Linked DNA regions of Rhizobium sp. N324. The protein of the gene in region 2 interacts with the protein of the main gene of each other region in a pairwise test. Links are inferred from orthologs where the notes say so. Each region holds a gene or a part of one and is shown on either strand. Other genes may lie near its edges.

Region 1 (8,463 bases), on a different replicon or contig from region 2:
CGATACTTATCTGGTGACGATCTCCGACCATGGCCTCAATGCCTCGACCTTCGCATCGCGCGTCATCGCCTCGACCCAGGCCGGCCTTACCTCTTCGGTCCTGGCGGCGGTGAGCGCACTGAAGGGACCGTTGCATGGCGGGGCGCCGGGGCCGGTGCTCGACATGCTGGATTCGATCGGAACCGCCGAGAATGCCGGCCAATGGCTCGGCGGAGCGCTTGATCGCGGCGAACGGCTGATGGGCTTCGGCCACCGCATCTACCGCGTCCGCGATCCGCGCGCCGATGCGTTGAAAGGCGCGCTGAGGCCGCTGATTGCCTCGGAGCAGGTGGACAGCACCCGCGGTGCGCTGGCCGAAGCCGTGGAGGCTGCTGCCTTGGCGATCCTCAAAGCACGCAAACCGAACCGGCCGCTCGACGTCAATGTCGAATTCTACACCGCGCTGCTGCTCGAAGCGCTGGGCTTCCCGCGGGACGCCTTCACCGGCGTTTTTGCGATTGGCCGCACCGTCGGTTGGCTGGCGCATGCGCGCGAACAGGCGCTCGACGGCCGGCTGATTCGTCCGCGCTCGGTCTATATCGGCCCGCTGCCGGCCGCGGCCTGACGATTGGCTTCGGCGGCGGGGCAGCCCTGCCGCCGAATCTCAGCCGCCGACGAAAGCGGCGAGGTTGCCGAGCGTCAAACGGCAGCCTTCCTCATTGTCTTCAAGGCGGATGCCGGAGGGGACGTTGTCGCAGACCATCGTCACAGCGGTGCCACCCTCCACAGGCGCCAATGTCGTGCTGACCGTCATCTCACCGGAAAAGCTTTCGTTGTCGGAATCGAAGACCGTGGCCCAGACGATCCGTTCGTCAGGCACCAGCCTCGCGAAACGGCCCTCGAACCTGTCGGTCTTGTCGGAGGTCTTGCCTGGCTGCGACGCCTCTTCATCGGCATAGACCAGCGACATGCTGAACGCGCCGCCTTCCCTGCCGTCGAAGGCATGGACGATACCCTTCATCGAACCGGGTGGAAGCCAGGTGGCGACCGCCTCTGCATCGAGGAAAGCACGGTAGATGCGCTGAGGCGGCGCGGCGATGAAGCGCGAAACGGTGGTGCTGCGTCGGGTGGCCATGCCCGGCAAAATAGAGCACAGCAAGCACTTGCCCAGATCGCGCTTGAAATCGCGCGATCTGGATCGTCATTGTGGTCAGACGAGGCGGCTCTGTTCCGTCGCCGCTTCGATGAAGCTCGCAAACAACGGATGCGGGTCGAGCGGCCGGCTCTTCAGTTCCGGGTGGTACTGCACGCCGATGAACCACGGATGATCGGGATATTCGATCGTCTCCGGCAGCACGCCATCCGGCGACATGCCCGAGAAGACAAGGCCGCAGCTCTCGAGCCGGTCCTTGTAGTCGACATTGACCTCGTAGCGGTGGCGATGACGCTCGGAAATATCGGTGGAACCGTAGATATCCGAGATCTTCGTGCCCTTCTTCAGCGCCGCCTTATAGGCGCCGAGGCGCATCGTGCCGCCGAGATCGCCGGCTGCCGTGCGCTTCTGCAACTCGTTGCCCTTGACCCATTCGGTCATCAGGCCGACCACCGGCTCCTTGGTCGGGCCGAATTCGGTTGAGGAAGCGCCGGACACGTCGGCGAGATTGCGCGCCGCCTCGATGACCGCCATCTGCATGCCGAAGCAGATGCCGAAATACGGCACCTTGCGTTCGCGGGCGAAGCGGGCGGCGTGGATCTTGCCTTCCGAACCGCGTTCGCCGAAGCCGCCGGGCACGAGGATGCCGTGCACCTTTTCCAGATAGGGCGCCGGATCTTCCTTTTCGAAGACTTCGGACTCGATCCATTCGAGCTTGACCTTGACGCGATTGGCGATGCCGCCGTGATGCAGCGCCTCGATCAGCGATTTATAGGCATCCTTGAGGCCGGTATATTTGCCGACGATCGCGATCGTCACTTCGCCTTCCGGGGTGCGGATGCGGTTGCAGACCTCTTCCCAGGGGTCGAGACGCGGCTTCGGCGCCGGCTCGATGCCGAAGGCTGCGAGCACTTCGTCATCAAGGCCTTCCTTGTGGTAGGCGATCGGCACGTCGTAGATGTTGGCGACGTCGAGCGCCTGGATGACGGCCGACGGGCGCACGTTGCAGAACAGCGACAGCTTGCGCCGCTCGGCTTCCGGAATTTCGCGGTCGGCGCGCACCAGCAGGATATCGGGGTGAATGCCGAGCGCCTGCAGTTCCTTGACCGAATGCTGGGTCGGCTTGGTCTTGAGTTCGCCGGCCGCCGGAATATAGGGCATCAGCGTCAGATGGACGTAGACGGCGGTGCCGCGCGGCAGGTCGTTGCCGAGCTGGCGGATCGCCTCCATGAACGGCATCGCCTCGATATCGCCGACCGTGCCACCGATCTCGCAGATGACGAAGTCGTAATCGTCATTGCCCTCGATGACGAAATCCTTGATTTCGTTGGTGACGTGCGGAATGACCTGCACCGTCGCGCCGAGATAGTCGCCGCGCCGTTCCTTGTCGATGATGTTCTTGTAGATGCGGCCGGTGGTGATGTTGTCGGTCTTGGTCGCCGAACGCCCCGTGAAGCGTTCGTAGTGGCCGAGATCGAGATCGGTTTCCGCGCCGTCGTCGGTGACGAAGACCTCGCCGTGCTGGGTCGGGCTCATCGTGCCCGGGTCCACGTTCAGATAGGGGTCGAGCTTGCGAAGCCGCACCCGATATCCACGGGCCTGCAGCAACGCTCCGAGAGCCGCGGCCGCAATTCCTTTTCCGAGAGAGGAAACCACGCCGCCAGTGATGAATACGTATCGCGCCATGGGATTCACCGGATACCTTTTCAAAAACGATTCCACCAGCCCCAAAAATTCTTTTCCGGAATTTTCGAAGCCTGGCGAAGGAATCTGAACAAAAGAAAACCGGCAGACCCGAGGGCCTGCCGGCGGTTTATGTCGAAGACCGGTTTACTGTCCCGTCGGGACGCCGGCGGGCTGAGCCGGTGCCGGCGCGGCCGGAGTTGCGGGCGCGGCCGGAGCAGTCGTTGCCGGAGCCGTCGCTGAAGGTTCGCTGGCAGCCGGAGCCGCCGGAGCGGTCGTTGCCGGTGTCCCAGTTGCCGGAGCTTGAGCGGCGGGGGCCTGCGGTGCGGGCGTGGCAGCACCGCTGCTCGGAACGCCGTTGCCGGCCGGCTGGCTGGCTGGAGCCTGCGCGCCGCCGCCGAGCGAATCGAGAATGCCGTTGCCCTGGCCGCCCGTTGCCGGGATGCGGTCGAGGATATCGCTCGGACGGCCCTGGTAACGCGTCAGAACGCCGAGGCCGAGCGAGGTCAGGAAGAACAGGGTCGCCAGGATCGCGGTGGTGCGCGTCAGCGCATTGGCCGTGCCGCGCGCCGACATGAAGCCCGAACCGCCGCCGATGCCGAGGCCGCCGCCTTCCGAGCGCTGGATGAGCACCACGCCGACAAGGGCGAGCACGATCATGAGATGAATGACAATCAATACGGTCTGCATGGGTCCAGTCCTGCCCGCCTGGAGACGGACAAAGTTAAGAATTCTGGCGGCTCTTTACATGAGGCTTTCATCTATTCCAAGCCCTTCGGCCCGGAATAAGCCCCGGGATAAACGAATAACCCGGGAATAAAAACAATGCCTCAGGCGAGCAGCGCCTCATAGGCCCGGTAGATGGCGAGGAAGTCGGCCGCTTTCAAGCTAGCCCCGCCGATCAGCGCGCCGTCGACATTGACGATGCCCATCAGCTCGCCGGCATTGGCCGGCTTGACCGAGCCGCCATAGAGAAGACGCATCTTGCGGCCTTCGTCGCCGAAGCGGGCCACGAGCTCGGCACGCATGAAGGCATGCGCCTTTTCCACATCGCCCGCCGTCGGCGTCACACCGGTACCGATCGCCCAGATCGGCTCATAGGCGATGACGGTATTCTCGGCTGTGGCGCCGTCCGGAACCGAGGCGGAAAGCTGACGTTTGATGACATCGAGCGCCTGGCCTGTCCGGCGCTCATCGGCCGTTTCGCCGATGCAGATGATCGCCGTCAGCCCGGCGGCGAAGGCGGCCTCCGCCTTGGCGCGGACCAGGTGATCCGTTTCGGCATGGTCGGTGCGCCGCTCGGAGTGGCCGACGATGACATAAGTGCCGAAACAATCGGCAATCATCTCGGCCGAGATGTCGCCGGTATGCGCACCCGACGGGTTCTGATGACAATCCTGAGCGCCGATCGCCAGCGGGCTGTCGGTGCAGAGCGCCGTTGCCACGTAGAGCAGCGTCGCCGGCGGGCAGATCAGCGCTTCGACCTTGTCGGCAAGCGGCGAGGAAACGCCCTCGGCGATCGCCTTGATCTGATCCAGGGAGGCACGCATGCCATTCATTTTCCAGTTTCCCGCCACGAGCGGGCGCACGTCAGGTGTCATGCCAGCCTTCCAAATTCTGCGTAGGCCTTGGGCCATATCAAAAGCGCGCGGCAAAGAAAAGCATCATGCCCTTGACGTAAGGGGAATCTCGGCGATCCCGCCTATATTTCTGCGAAATTCAACCGCTAGCCGGCAAGAATCCAGTTCAAGACCCGGCGCCAGTCGATCATCCGGATCGGCGTCCCGTGATTGCCGGTCTGAAACAGCGTGAAGTGCGTCGGATATTTGGCCTTGTGCAGGCTTTCGAACAGCGCCTGCTGGGTGCTGGCGGCATAGACCGGGTCGCGGCTGCCATGGGCGAACCAGAGCGGCAGCTTCGCCTTGTAGAAGGCGCTCTTGGTGAAATCGGGATCGGTGACGCCGCTCATGACAAGCATGCCCTTCAACCGCTTGACGCTGCCCTCGTCGCGGGCAATGCCCCAGCAGACTTGGCTGCCCATCGAGGCGCAGGACAGGATGATCGGCCGGCCGGGCGATTGGGCGCTGGCGTAGCGGATGAGGCCGGCGATGGCCGCAACGCCACTGCTGTCGAAACTCCTGACCGTCGGCGAATAATAGACGCCGCCATTGCCGGCGACGAGGTTCTTCAGCCTGTTGAAATTGCCGCCGAAGCTGTAGTCGTTGGCGCCCAGCCGGCGGTCGCCGTCGCGGCCATGGATGAAAATCACCGTGAAGGCGGCATTCTGGGCCTGTCCCACCCTGGTGACATCGAGCCGGATGCCGTCCAGAGACAGCGTCTCGTCGACTTGGGCCTTGCGGATGCCAAGCGCCACATATTTCTGCTGCACCCGCTTTTGCGGGATCTGGTCGCGGCCGTTGATATCGCGCATCTCGTCATAGCCGATGACCTCGAAGGCGCCGTCATCGCCCGTCTGCAAGATGGCCTGCTGCGAAAACAGATCGTCCTTGAACGGCGGCAGCGCATCGCCTGCCCTCACCGGCCCGGCAGCCGACAGAATAGCCGCGGACAGGAAAAAGGCCGCAATTGCAGTGATGATGGTGCAATGACTTGTGGACATTCGCATTCGGATGGTTCCTGAAGCCTGCCGCCGCTTGCCATTCGGCGCCCGGCAACGCAAATCATGAGTGAAAAGCCGCCAAAACTGGCGGTGTCGCGTATAGAGGTGCTTTCTGGCAAAATCTGCCTGATTCGCAAACGTGACATGAAATGCGGTGATTTTGGGTCGGCGGCGGATGCAAGCCCCAAGCCTGACCCAAGACAGGATGAAGATCTGAACGGCTCCATGGACGATAGCAACGACCTCTTTTCCGGAATGCCCCTCTCTGAAAAACGCGGGGAGGCGCAGAAGCCTGCGGCTGCGGCCGAACGGCCGGCGGTGACGGCTGCGCCCGCTGCCGCCCCACCTGCTGCTGGAGCCCCCTCTGCTGCGGGAGCCTCTGCGCGCCCGGCACCTACCGCGTCGAATGCCGATGAATACGGCGCCTCGTCGATCCGCGTCCTCGAAGGCCTCGAGCCGGTGCGCATGCGCCCGGGCATGTATATCGGCGGCACCGACGAAAAGGCGCTGCATCACCTCTTTGCCGAAGTCATCGACAACGCGATGGACGAAGCGGTCGCCGGACACGCCAATTTCATCGAGGTCTATCTTGATCTCGCAGGTTATCTGACGGTCTCCGACAACGGCCGCGGCATCCCGGTCGAGAACCACCCTCAGGTGCCGGGCAAGTCGACGCTCGAAGTGATCATGACCAAGCTGCATGCCGGCGGCAAATTCGACGGCAAGGCTTACGAGACCTCGGGCGGCCTGCACGGCGTCGGCGTCTCGGTCGTCAACGCGCTTTCCGACGACCTCGAAGTGGAAGTGGCGCGCAATCGCAAGCTCTACCGCCAGCGCTTCTCCCGCGGCCTGCCGCAGGGCGGCCTCGAAGAATTGGGCGACGTCCACAATCGCCGCGGTACCCGCGTACGCTTCCATCCCGACCCGCAGATCTTCGGCGATCACATGAAGTTCGACGCCGCCCGGGTGTTCCGGATGGCGCGCTCGAAGGCCTATCTGTTCGGCGGCGTCGAGATCCGCTGGAGCTGCGAGCCGGGCGTCCTGCCCGAAGGTTCCGAGGTGCCCGACAAGGCGGTCTTCCACTTCCCCGGCGGCCTGAAGGACTATCTGCAGGCGACGATGGGCAAGGAGTTCACCGTCACCCGCGAGATTTTCGCCGGCAAGACGGAGAAGACCAGCGGCCACGGCTCGATGGAATGGGCGATCACCTGGTATGGCGGCGATCCGCAGGTGCATTCCTATTGCAACACCATCCCGACTCCTGAAGGCGGCACGCATGAGGCCGGCCTGCGCATCGCGCTGACCAAGGGCCTGAAGGCCTATGCCGAGCTGACGCAGAACAAGCGCGCCGCGCAGATCACCACCGATGACGTGATGATCTCGGCCGTCGGCATGCTGTCGGTCTTCATCCGCGAGCCGGAATTCGTCGGCCAGACCAAGGACAAGCTGGCGACCGTCGAGGCCCAGCGCATCGTCGAGAACGCGTTGCGCGATCCCTTCGACCATTACCTTGCCGACAACCCGAACGAATCGGCCAAGCTGCTCGACTGGGTGATTGAGCGCGCCGAGGAACGCCTGCGCCGCCGCAAGGAAAAGGAAGTCAACCGCAAGACGGCGGTGCGCAAGCTGCGCCTGCCCGGCAAGCTTGCCGACTGCTCGCAGAACACCGCCGAAGGCGCCGAACTCTTCATCGTCGAAGGGGACTCGGCAGGTGGCTCGGCCAAGCAGGCGCGCAACCGCGCCAACCAGGCAATTCTGCCGCTGCGCGGCAAGATCCTCAACGTCGCCAGCGCCGGCCGCGAAAAACTCGGCGCCAACCAGCAGCTTGCCGATCTCATCCAGGCGCTCGGCTGCGGCACCCGCTCGAAATACCGCGACGAAGACCTGCGCTACGAGCGCATCATCGTCATGACCGATGCCGACGTCGACGGCGCCCATATCGCTTCGCTGCTCATCACCTTCTTCTATCAGGAGATGCCGGAACTGGTGCGCGGCGGCCACCTCTTCCTCGCCGTGCCGCCGCTCTACAAGATCACCCAGGGGTCGAAATCCGCCTATGCCCGCGACGACAATCATCGCGCCGAGTTGATGCAGACGGAGTTCAAAGGCAAGGCCAAGGTCGAGATCAGCCGCTTCAAAGGTCTCGGCGAAATGATGCCCGCCCAGCTCAAGGAAACCACCATGGATCCGTCCAAGCGCACCCTGCTAAAGGTGCTGATCGACGAGGTGGATTTCGAGGGCACCCGCAGCGCCGTCGACGATCTGATGGGCACCAAGCCGGAAGCCCGTTTCCGCTTCATCCAGGAACGCGCCGCTTTCGCCGAAAACCTCGATATTTAAACGATGCCTTCAAGCGCGCCGGCCGGTCGGGCAGGTTCGGCGCGCCGACATTTTAGCATCGACGATTTCACGGAACTGACGAAGAACCGTAACAACCCCGTCAAACAACCGGCGCATGAAACGGTCGGCGTACCTTCTCCCGAGGGCGTCTGAACCGTTTTCCAAACCATTGCCGGATATTTGTCATGACCAAGCGTTTTCTCGCGGCTGCCGCTTTCGTTCTCCTGTCCAGCACCGTCGCCGCCAATGCCACCAATATCGAGGCCACCTTCGAGACCGCCTGCCCCTTCGGCGACTGCGCCGCCGGCATTGCGCTCTCCTATCTCGGTGAATTCGTCATCCCCACCGGCCACATGGAAAACGGCGTCGAATTCGGCGGCATTTCCGGCCTCGATTTCGATCCCGCCACCGGCCACTATCTCGCCATCAGCGACGACCGCTCGGACAAGGCCCCGGCCCGCTTCTATGAACTCGATGTGGATGTCGACGCGTCCGGCCTCAAGGGCGTTTCCATCGTCAAGCACGTCACGCTGAAGGACAAGAACCACGAACCCTTCGCCGCCAGGACTGTCGATCCGGAATCGATCCGCCTCGGCAAGGACGGCATCTATTGGGGCAGCGAAGGCGACGCCAGGGCGCTGCTGCCGCCCTTTATCCGCGTCGCTGCGCCTGACGGTTCCTTCCTGCG
Region 2 (8,546 bases):
CAAGCGCATCATCGATGCCATGGTCGACCTGCCCTTCGCGCTGCCGACCGCCGTTGCCGGCATCGCGCTGACGACGCTTTATGCGCCGAACGGCTGGATCGGCCAGTTCCTGACGCCGCTCGGCATCAAGATCGCCTTTACGCCTGCCGGCATCGTCGTGGCCCTGATCTTCGTCGGCCTGCCCTTCGTGGTGCGCACCGTGCAGCCGGTGATGGAGGAAATCGACAAGGAGGTGGAGGAAGCCGCAGCAACGCTCGGCGCCAACCGTTTCCAGACGATTTTCCGCGTGCTGCTGCCGGGGCTGGCTCCGGCCGTGCTCACCGGCTTTGCGCTCGCCTTTGCCCGCGGCGTCGGCGAATACGGCTCGGTCATCTTCATCGCCGGCAACCTGCCGTTCAAATCGGAGATCGCGCCGCTGCTGATCATCATCAAGCTCGAAGAGTATAATTATGCGGCGGCGACCGGCATTGCGGCGATCATGCTGATCATCTCGTTCTCCATGCTGCTGGTCATCAATCTCATTCAGAGCTGGAGCAGGCGGAGGTACGGCTATGGCGCTTGATGCGACCGCTCAACCGGTGAAGCTGCGTTCGGTCACCACCGAAAACCGGATCGCGCGCTTGACGCTGATCATCCTTTCGCTGGTCTTCCTGCTGCTGATCCTGCTGCTGCCGCTTGCAGCCGTCTTCGTCGAGGCCTTCCGCAAGGGTGCCGGCCCCTTCATCGAGGCGCTCGGCGATGCCGAAACCTTCTCGGCGATCCGCCTGACGCTGATCGTTGCCGGGGTCAGCGTGCCGCTCAACCTCGTCTTCGGGGTTGCCGCCGCCTGGGCGATCGCCAAGTTCGAGTTCAAAGGCAAGGCCTTCCTGACGACGCTGATCGACCTGCCCTTCTCGGTTTCCCCGGTCATATCGGGCCTGGTCTTCGTGCTGCTGTTCGGCGCCAATACCTGGCTTGGCCAGTGGCTCAGTGCCCACGACATCAAGATCCTGTTTGCGGTGCCGGGCCTGATCCTCGCCACCATGTTCGTCACCTTTCCCTTCGTCGCCCGCGAGCTGATCCCGCTGATGCAGGAACAGGGAACGGCCGACGAAGAGGCAGCCCTTTCGCTCGGCGCCAGCGGCTGGCAGACCTTCTGGCACGTGACGCTGCCGAACATCAAATGGGGCCTGCTCTACGGCGTGCTGCTCTGCAACGCACGCGCCATGGGCGAATTCGGCGCCGTCTCGGTGGTGTCGGGCCATATCCGCGGCCAGACGAACACCATGCCGCTGCAGGTGGAAATTCTCTATAACGAGTATAATTTCACCGGCGCTTTTGCCGTCGCCACGCTATTGGCCTTGCTGGCGCTCGTCACTCTTGTTTTGAAGACGCTGCTGGAAATGCGCTATAGCGCTGAAATCTCCGCCAGCCGGCGGCACTGAAGGATTTGGAATGGAAGTACGCGTTCAAAACATCCGCAAGGAATTCGATCGTTTTCCGGCGCTGCACGATGTCTCGCTCGGCATCCGCTCCGGCGAGCTGATCGCGCTGCTCGGCCCGTCGGGCTCCGGCAAGACGACATTGCTGCGCCTGATCGCCGGTCTCGAAAGCCCGACCGAGGGACAGATCTTCTTCGGCGACGAGGATGCCTCGAAGAAGTCAGTGCAGCAGCGCAATATCGGCTTCGTCTTCCAGCATTATGCTCTGTTCCGCTACATGACGGTGCTCGACAACGTCTCCTTCGGCCTGAGGGTTAGAAACAGCGCGCGCCGGCCGGCCAAGGCCGATATCCGCAAGCGGGCGCTTGAGCTGCTCGACCTCGTGCAGCTTTCCGGCCTGGAAAAACGCTACCCGGCCCAGCTTTCCGGCGGCCAGCGCCAGCGTGTGGCGCTCGCCCGCGCCATGGCCGTCGAGCCGAACGTACTGCTGCTCGACGAACCTTTTGGGGCGCTCGACGCCCAGGTGCGCAAGGACCTGCGCAAATGGCTGCGCGAGATCCACGACCGCACCGGCCACACCACCGTCTTCGTCACCCATGACCAGGACGAGGCGCTGGAGCTTGCCGACCGCGTCGTCGTCATGAGCCAGGGTGCGATCGAGCAGGTCGGCACGCCCGATGAAGTCTACGACAATCCGAACTCGCCCTTCGTCTTCGGCTTCATCGGCCAGTCGAACTGCCTGCAGGTCGATATCTCGGACGGCGACATCCGCTTCGAAGGCCGCTCGCTCGGCCTCAATGCCGAGGGCGAGCCGGATGGCCCGGCGCAGATCTATTTCCGCCCGCATGACGTCAGGCTCTGCGAATCGGCTGAAAACTGCATCGCCGGCCAGCCGGTTTCCAGCCGCCGCGTCGCCGGCACCCGTCACATCGAACTGGATATCGGCAACGACCGCCCGCATATCGAGATCGAACTGCCGCCGAGCGAGGCCGACAGGCTCGACCGCCACCGCGTGGCCTTCAAGCCGACCCGCTGGAAGCTGTTCCGCAGCTGATGGGGGTTGTTGGCATAGCCCGACTCCTCGCAGGACTCTCATTTGGCGAGAGGCTCTTTGGCTTTTTGTTATCTATGGTTGTTTGTATTTTTGTCACATGACGAGTAAAAGATTTTCACGTTAATAAGTAGGACTAATCCCACAGGAGGCACCTTGCGTTGAGGGCGGAGATTTCCTTTGGAAAATCCCTGATCGGGATTTTGTTCGTAGGGCTGGCGGCCGCAGGCTGCACGACGACACCGAAACCGGCGGCAACGGCGGCGAAGACGAAGGTTCAACCGGCAAAAGTCACCTTCAATTATACCAACAAGGACCGCGACTGCCTGCAGCGCGCGATGTATTTCGAATCGCAGCATTCCGATGAGGACGGCTACATGGCCGTCGGAACCGTGGTCATGAACCGGCTGACGTCAGGCGCCTATCCGCCGTCGATCTGCGGCGTCGTCGCCCAGGAAAAGCAGTTTGCGCCGGGCGTGATGACGCGTGAAGTCAAGCCGCAGGCCGAAACCGAGCTGGCGACCGCCGCCGATGCGATCTTGAAAGGCGCCCGCCATCCTGCGGTCAAGGATGCGATGTTCTTCCACACCGACGGGCTGAAATTCCCTTACAACAACATGCATTATGTGGCGGTCGCCGGCGGCAACGCCTTCTACGAGAAGCGCGGCGCCGATGGCATGCTCCAGACACCGCCGCCGCTGCCCGCCTATGAGGTGGCGATGAATTATGTGCCCGGTGAGAGCATACTGCCGCCGCAATTCGAGGCGCTGATCCCCTCGGCCGTTCCCGTTCCTCTGCCGGCGCCGGATCCGATGCCGACGGCGAGCACGATGTCGCCGATCAATGCGGCGCCCACGGCCGCCCATATGGCGCCCGTCGCAAATCCCATGCCGATGCAGATCACGGCCCCGGTAACCGAGCCGGAACCCTCGATCGAACCCGACCCGGGAATGCGGATCGCGATCCCCATCCCCCGCCCCGCCTATGACAGCGTCATGCTGCGCGGCAGCGTCGCGGCGAACGGCGGCTAAGCCCGTCGTTCCTCCGATTATGGGTTAAATTGCAGGGCGCTCAGGCGCGCTCTTCCCACACCTTGGCGAGTTCCACGATCGTCTTGACCGCCTTTTCCATATCCTGACGGCTGACCCATTCGAGCGGCGAGTGGAAGGCATGGCCGCCGGCGAAGATGTTCGGGCATGGCAGGCCCATGAAGGAGAGCCGCGAGCCGTCCGTGCCGCCGCGGATGCTGCCGCGCACCGGCGTCATGCCGGCCCGACGCACGGCTTCGATGGCGTTGTCGACGATCTCCGGATGGCGGTCGAGCACCACCTTCATGTTGCGATACTGTTCCTTGACCTGGAAATGATAGGTCGAGCCGGGATAGCCAGCCATCACCTCTTTGACGATGGCCTCGACTATCGATTCCTTTTCCGCGAGCCCCTTGTCGGTGAAATCGCGGATGATGAGGCTGAGCGACGCCTTCTCCATCGAACCGGTCACGCCTGTCGGATGGATGAAGCCCTGCTTGCCCTCGGTCGTCTCCGGCGCCAAGTCCTTCGGCAGCCGGTCGATGATGGCGCCGGCGATCTTGATGGCGTTTTCCATCCGGTCCTTGGCGAAACCCGGATGGATCGCCACGCCTGAGATGGCGATCTCGACTCCATCGGCCGAGAAGGTTTCATCCTCGATATGGCCTGATGTCTCGCCGTCCATCGTATAGGCGAAGTCGGCGCCGAGTTTCTTCAGGTCGACCTTGTTGACGCCGCGCCCGACTTCCTCGTCGGGGGTGAACAGGATCTTGATCGTCCCGTGCCGGATCTCGGGATTGTCGATCAGGACCTGCGCGGCCGTCATGATTTCCGCCAGCCCGGCCTTGTCGTCGGCGCCGAGCAAGGTCGTGCCATCGGTGGTGACGATGTCGTTGCCGATCTGGTTGTTCAGCTCCGGATGCTCGGAAACCCGGATGAGCCGGCTCGGATCGCCTTCCAGTTTGATATCGCCGCCGGCATAATTCCCAATGATCCGCGGCTTGACGCCCGTGCCGCTGAAATCGGGCGCCGTATCCATATGCGAGCAGAAGCAGATGACCGGCACCGGCTTGTCGCTGTTTCCAGGAATGGTCGCATAGACATAACCGTATTCGTCGAGATGCGCGTCGGCAAGACCGATCTGCAGCAGTTCATCGACCAGCACCCGGCCGAGATCCTTCTGTTTTTCGGTGGTCGGCTGCGTCGACGAAGAGGGATCGGATTGGGTGTCGATAGCGACGTAACGGAGAAAACGGTCGAGAACGGTATCGGTCATGGCATCCAATCCAGCAAAGGTCACCGGAAGATATAGCCCTCACGGGTGATACGGCAAAAGTTTTTTCCGCTCGCAATGCGTGAGGATTGACCTGATCAATCGACGCGTATTCCCTCGCCGTCGAACACATGCAGGTACTGCGCCGGGAAAGCCACATTGACCTTCGGCCCCGCCTTCAGCGCCTCGCGATCGAGCGTGAAGATCTTGAACGGCAGGCCATGCAGAGCGAGATGCAGGATGATGCCGAAGCCGGTGGGTTCGACGAGTTCGACATCGGTGGCAAGGCCCGCCCCGTCATTCGTCATCAGCACATGCTCGGGCCGGATGCCGAGCGTCACCTTGGCACCATCTTCAAGCGGCAGCGGCTTTGCCAGCGGCACGATCGTGCCGTCCTGCAGCTTGACGCCGCCGTCGACATAACTCGCCGCGAGGAAATTCATTCCCGGCGAGCCGATAAAGCCGGCGACGAACAGATTGGCGGGGTGGTCGTAGAGTTCGAGCGGACTGCCGACCTGCTGCACCACGCCGCCATGCATGGCGACGATCCGGTCGGCCAGCGTCATCGCCTCGATCTGGTCGTGGGTGACATAGATCGAGGTCGCCTTCAGATCGCCGTGCAGTTTCTTGATTTCGGCGCGCATCTGTTCGCGCAGGCGCGCATCGAGGTTGGAGAGCGGTTCGTCGAACAGGAAGGCCTTCGGCTGGCGCACGATGGCGCGGCCCATGGCGACGCGCTGGCGCTGGCCGCCGGAAAGCGCCTTCGGCCGGCGTTCGAGCAGCGGATCGAGACCGAGCTTGGCGGCGGCGGCGGAGACGGCGCTGGCGATCTTCTCCTTGGCCGTCTTCCGCAGTTTCAGGCTGTAGCTCATATTGCCGGCGACGTTCATATGCGGATAGAGCGCATAGGACTGGAACACCATGGCGATGTCGCGGTCTTTGGGATGCAGTTCGTTCACCCGCGCGCCTGAAATGCGGATCTCGCCGGAGGTGACATCCTCCAGCCCGGCGATCATGCGCAGCAGCGTGGATTTGCCGCAGCCGGAGGGGCCGACGAGCACGACGAACTCGCCATCCTTGATCTCCAGGTCGACGCCGTGCAGCACCTGCACATGGCCGTAGGCTTTGCGGATATTCTGGATATCGATCGATGCCATTTGTTTAACCCTTGACCGCGCCGGCCGTCAGGCCCTGGACGAGATAACGCTGGATGAGCAGGAAGAAGAGGCCGGCCGGAATGAGCGCCATGACGCCCGCCGCCATCATCTGCCCGAAATCCACCGAGAACTTCGAAACGAAGGTGAGAAGCCCGACCGGGAAGGTCGCCGCGTCATTGCCGTTGATCAGCATCAGCGCGAAAAGCAACTCGCTCCAGGCGGCGGTGAAGACGAAGCCGAGGGTGGCGGCGATGCCGGGCAGCGTCAACGGCAGGATGATCTGGCGAAACGCCGTGAACTGCGTGGCGCCGTCGATCATCGCCGCCTCTTCCAGATCCTTGGGAATGCCGTCGAAGAAGGACTGCATCAGGAACGTGGCGAAGGGCACGTTGAAGGCGGTGTAGACGATGACCAGCCCGGCCAGGCTGTTGGTCAGATGTAAGGGCGACAGGATCTTGAAGATCGGCGCGACCAGCATGACGAGCGGAAACATCTGGGTCAGCAGCATCAAGGCGACGATCCAGTATTTTGCCCGGAAATTGAAGCGCGACAGCGCGTAGCCCGAGAGCGAGGCGCAGATCGTCACGGTCACCGCTGTCGAGGCCGAGACGATTAGGCTGTTCTTGAAGAAGGTCGGAAAGGCGCTGTGCTGCAGCACGAAGGCATAGTGATCCCAGGTCGTGCGCGACGGCCACATGCGCACGCCTTCGCTATAGAGCAGATCGTTCGGCGTCACCGAGACCTTGAGCAGCCAGAACAGCGGGAAGAGCGCGAAGGCGATATAGCAAAGGATCGCCAGACGGTGCGCGATGGTGGGGATGACGGATCGTCTCATCGGCTCAATCCTTGTTCAGCAGCGTCTGCCGCAGCAGGATGATCAGCATCGAATAGGCAAGCAGCAGCGCGAGCAGCACCAGCGCGATCGCCGAGGCATAACCGAAATCGAGCCGCTTGAACGCCGTCGTGAAGATATAGCTCGCGACGATCTGCGTGCGGTCGGCCGGCCCGCCATTGGTCATGACGACGATGAGATCGGCGAAATTGGAGATCCAGACGGTGCGCAACAGCACGGTGATGGCGATGGTCGGCGCCAGAAATGGCAAAGTGATCGAGCGGAAGCGCTGGAACCAGCCGGCGCCGTCGATCGACGCCGCCTCGTAAAGATCGCGCGGGATCGCCTGCAGGGCGGCGAGCAGCGTGATCGCAAAGAAGGGAATGCCCCACCAGACATTGGCGACGATCGGCCCCCACATCGCATAATTGGGATCGGAAAGGATATTGCCCGGCTCATGCATCAGTCCGAGGGAGAAGAGCCAATGCGGGATCGGCCCGATGACCGGATTGAACAGCCATGCCCAGTTGAGGCCGGCGAGGAAGGAGGGCACCGCCCAGGGCAGGAAGACCAGCGCCTGCGCGATCGCCCGGCCCGGGAACGGTTTGTCGAGCAGCAGCGCCAGGATGAGCCCGAAGGCGAATTGCAGGACGACGGAAGCGCCGGTCCACCAGAGCGTGTTCCGCAGCGCGCCATAGAAGGCGGCATCGCCCGCAAGTTCGCGAAAATGCTCGAGCCCGATGAAGCCGCCGGAAAATGGGTTGAGCAGCTGGATATCGCGAAAGGCATAGGACACGCCCAATGTCAGCGGCACCAGCATGACCGCGATGATCAGGATCAGCGACGGGGCGCTGTAGAGATAGGGCTCCGAAGCATCGGCAAGACGCCGCAGCCACGGCCTGCGGTCGCGACGTATGTCGAGCGTATCGGCGGAAGTGGTCATCAGTGCGTAATTTCCATTGTCTACCCGGTTGCGGATTTCGCGTGGGTAATGCCTCTGAAAACTGGGCGGCCGCAGCCCCCTCATCCGCCTGCCGGCACCTTCTCCCCGCTGGGGAAAAGGAGGAATGAGGCGGCGCCGCGACTCCCTTCTCCCCTCGGGGAGAAGGTGGCCCGAAGGGTCGGATGAGGGGGCCGCAGTCGCCCCCTTCACCCCTTACTTCTTGCTCAGGAACTTCTGCTGCGCCTTGGTCAGATAGTCCGCCCACTGGTCGGCCAGATCCTTCGCCGAGATATCGCCGAGCAAGGCTTGCTGCGAGGTCTTGATCGCCAGCGAATCCTTGAAGAAGGCGAATTCTTCGAGGTAGGTCGGCATCACCGTCGGCACCGTGTTCGGATCCGCCAGTTCCTCGAACCAGCCCTTGAACTGGTCGCCGGCATAGAAGGGATCCTTCTCGGCTGCCGTATAGGCCGGCAGGGCGCCGATGCGCTTGTTCCACTCGATATTGCCTTCCGGCCCTTCGAGGGTGGCGATCAGCTTCCAGGAGAGATCCTTGTTGCCGCTGGTCGAAAACATCGACCAGCCGCCATAGCCGATGGTCGGGAAGGACTTGCCGTCAGGCCCCTTCGGCAGCGGCATGACGCCGAAATCTTCCTTCTTCATGCGTTCGGCGATGGCGATCAGCGCATCCGGATCCTGATCGAGGAAGGCGCAGGTGCCGGAATAGAAGCCGGCGACGACTTCGTTGAAGCCCCAGTTGACGCTGTCCTTCGGCGCATAGCCCTTCTTGTAGAGATCGACCATCCATTCGATGCCCTTGGCCCAGCCGGGGCTGTTCATCGTC

The links.
Region 1: the proteins of pepT (region 2) and tpiA interact in binary tests that used the Escherichia coli proteins (3 or more experiments, as listed by UniProt). The link is inferred for Rhizobium sp. N324 from one-to-one orthologs.

Annotation. Positions count from the first base shown.
Region 1 is NZ_CP013630.1:2,346,479-2,354,941, forward strand. What follows is about bases 2,532-5,393. They hold tpiA (triose-phosphate isomerase), read right to left. Parts: upstream 4,417-5,393; coding sequence 3,646-4,416; downstream 2,532-3,645. Other genes in these bases: AMK05_RS11320 (CTP synthase), read right to left, coding at 2,532-2,818; secG (preprotein translocase subunit SecG), read right to left, coding at 2,963-3,505; AMK05_RS11335 (alpha/beta hydrolase), read right to left, coding at 4,542-5,393. Outside these bases: AMK05_RS11310 (citrate synthase/methylcitrate synthase), read left to right, coding at 1-604; AMK05_RS11315 (SRPBCC family protein), read right to left, coding at 644-1,114; more of AMK05_RS11320, read right to left, coding at 1,190-2,531; more of AMK05_RS11335, read right to left, coding at 5,394-5,441; parE (DNA topoisomerase IV subunit B), read left to right, coding at 5,661-7,775; AMK05_RS11345 (esterase-like activity of phytase family protein), read left to right, coding at 7,961-8,463. UniProt on the Escherichia coli protein: Involved in the gluconeogenesis. Catalyzes stereospecifically the conversion of dihydroxyacetone phosphate (DHAP) to D-glyceraldehyde-3-phosphate (G3P).
Region 2 is NZ_CP013634.1:194,181-202,726, reverse strand. Bases 2,661-5,605 are described here. They hold pepT (peptidase T), read right to left. Parts: upstream 4,777-5,605; coding sequence 3,544-4,776; downstream 2,661-3,543. Other genes in these bases: AMK05_RS28545 (ABC transporter ATP-binding protein), read right to left, coding at 4,872-5,605; AMK05_RS28555 (cell wall hydrolase), read left to right, coding at 2,661-3,503. Also shown: sulfate ABC transporter permease subunit CysT, read left to right, coding at 1-562; sulfate ABC transporter permease subunit CysW, read left to right, coding at 552-1,424; AMK05_RS28560 (sulfate/molybdate ABC transporter ATP-binding protein), read left to right, coding at 1,435-2,475; more of AMK05_RS28555, read left to right, coding at 2,634-2,660; more of AMK05_RS28545, read right to left, coding at 5,606-5,930; AMK05_RS28540 (carbohydrate ABC transporter permease), read right to left, coding at 5,935-6,765; AMK05_RS28535 (carbohydrate ABC transporter permease), read right to left, coding at 6,770-7,705; AMK05_RS28530 (ABC transporter substrate-binding protein), read right to left, coding at 7,919-8,546. UniProt on the Escherichia coli protein: Cleaves the N-terminal amino acid of tripeptides.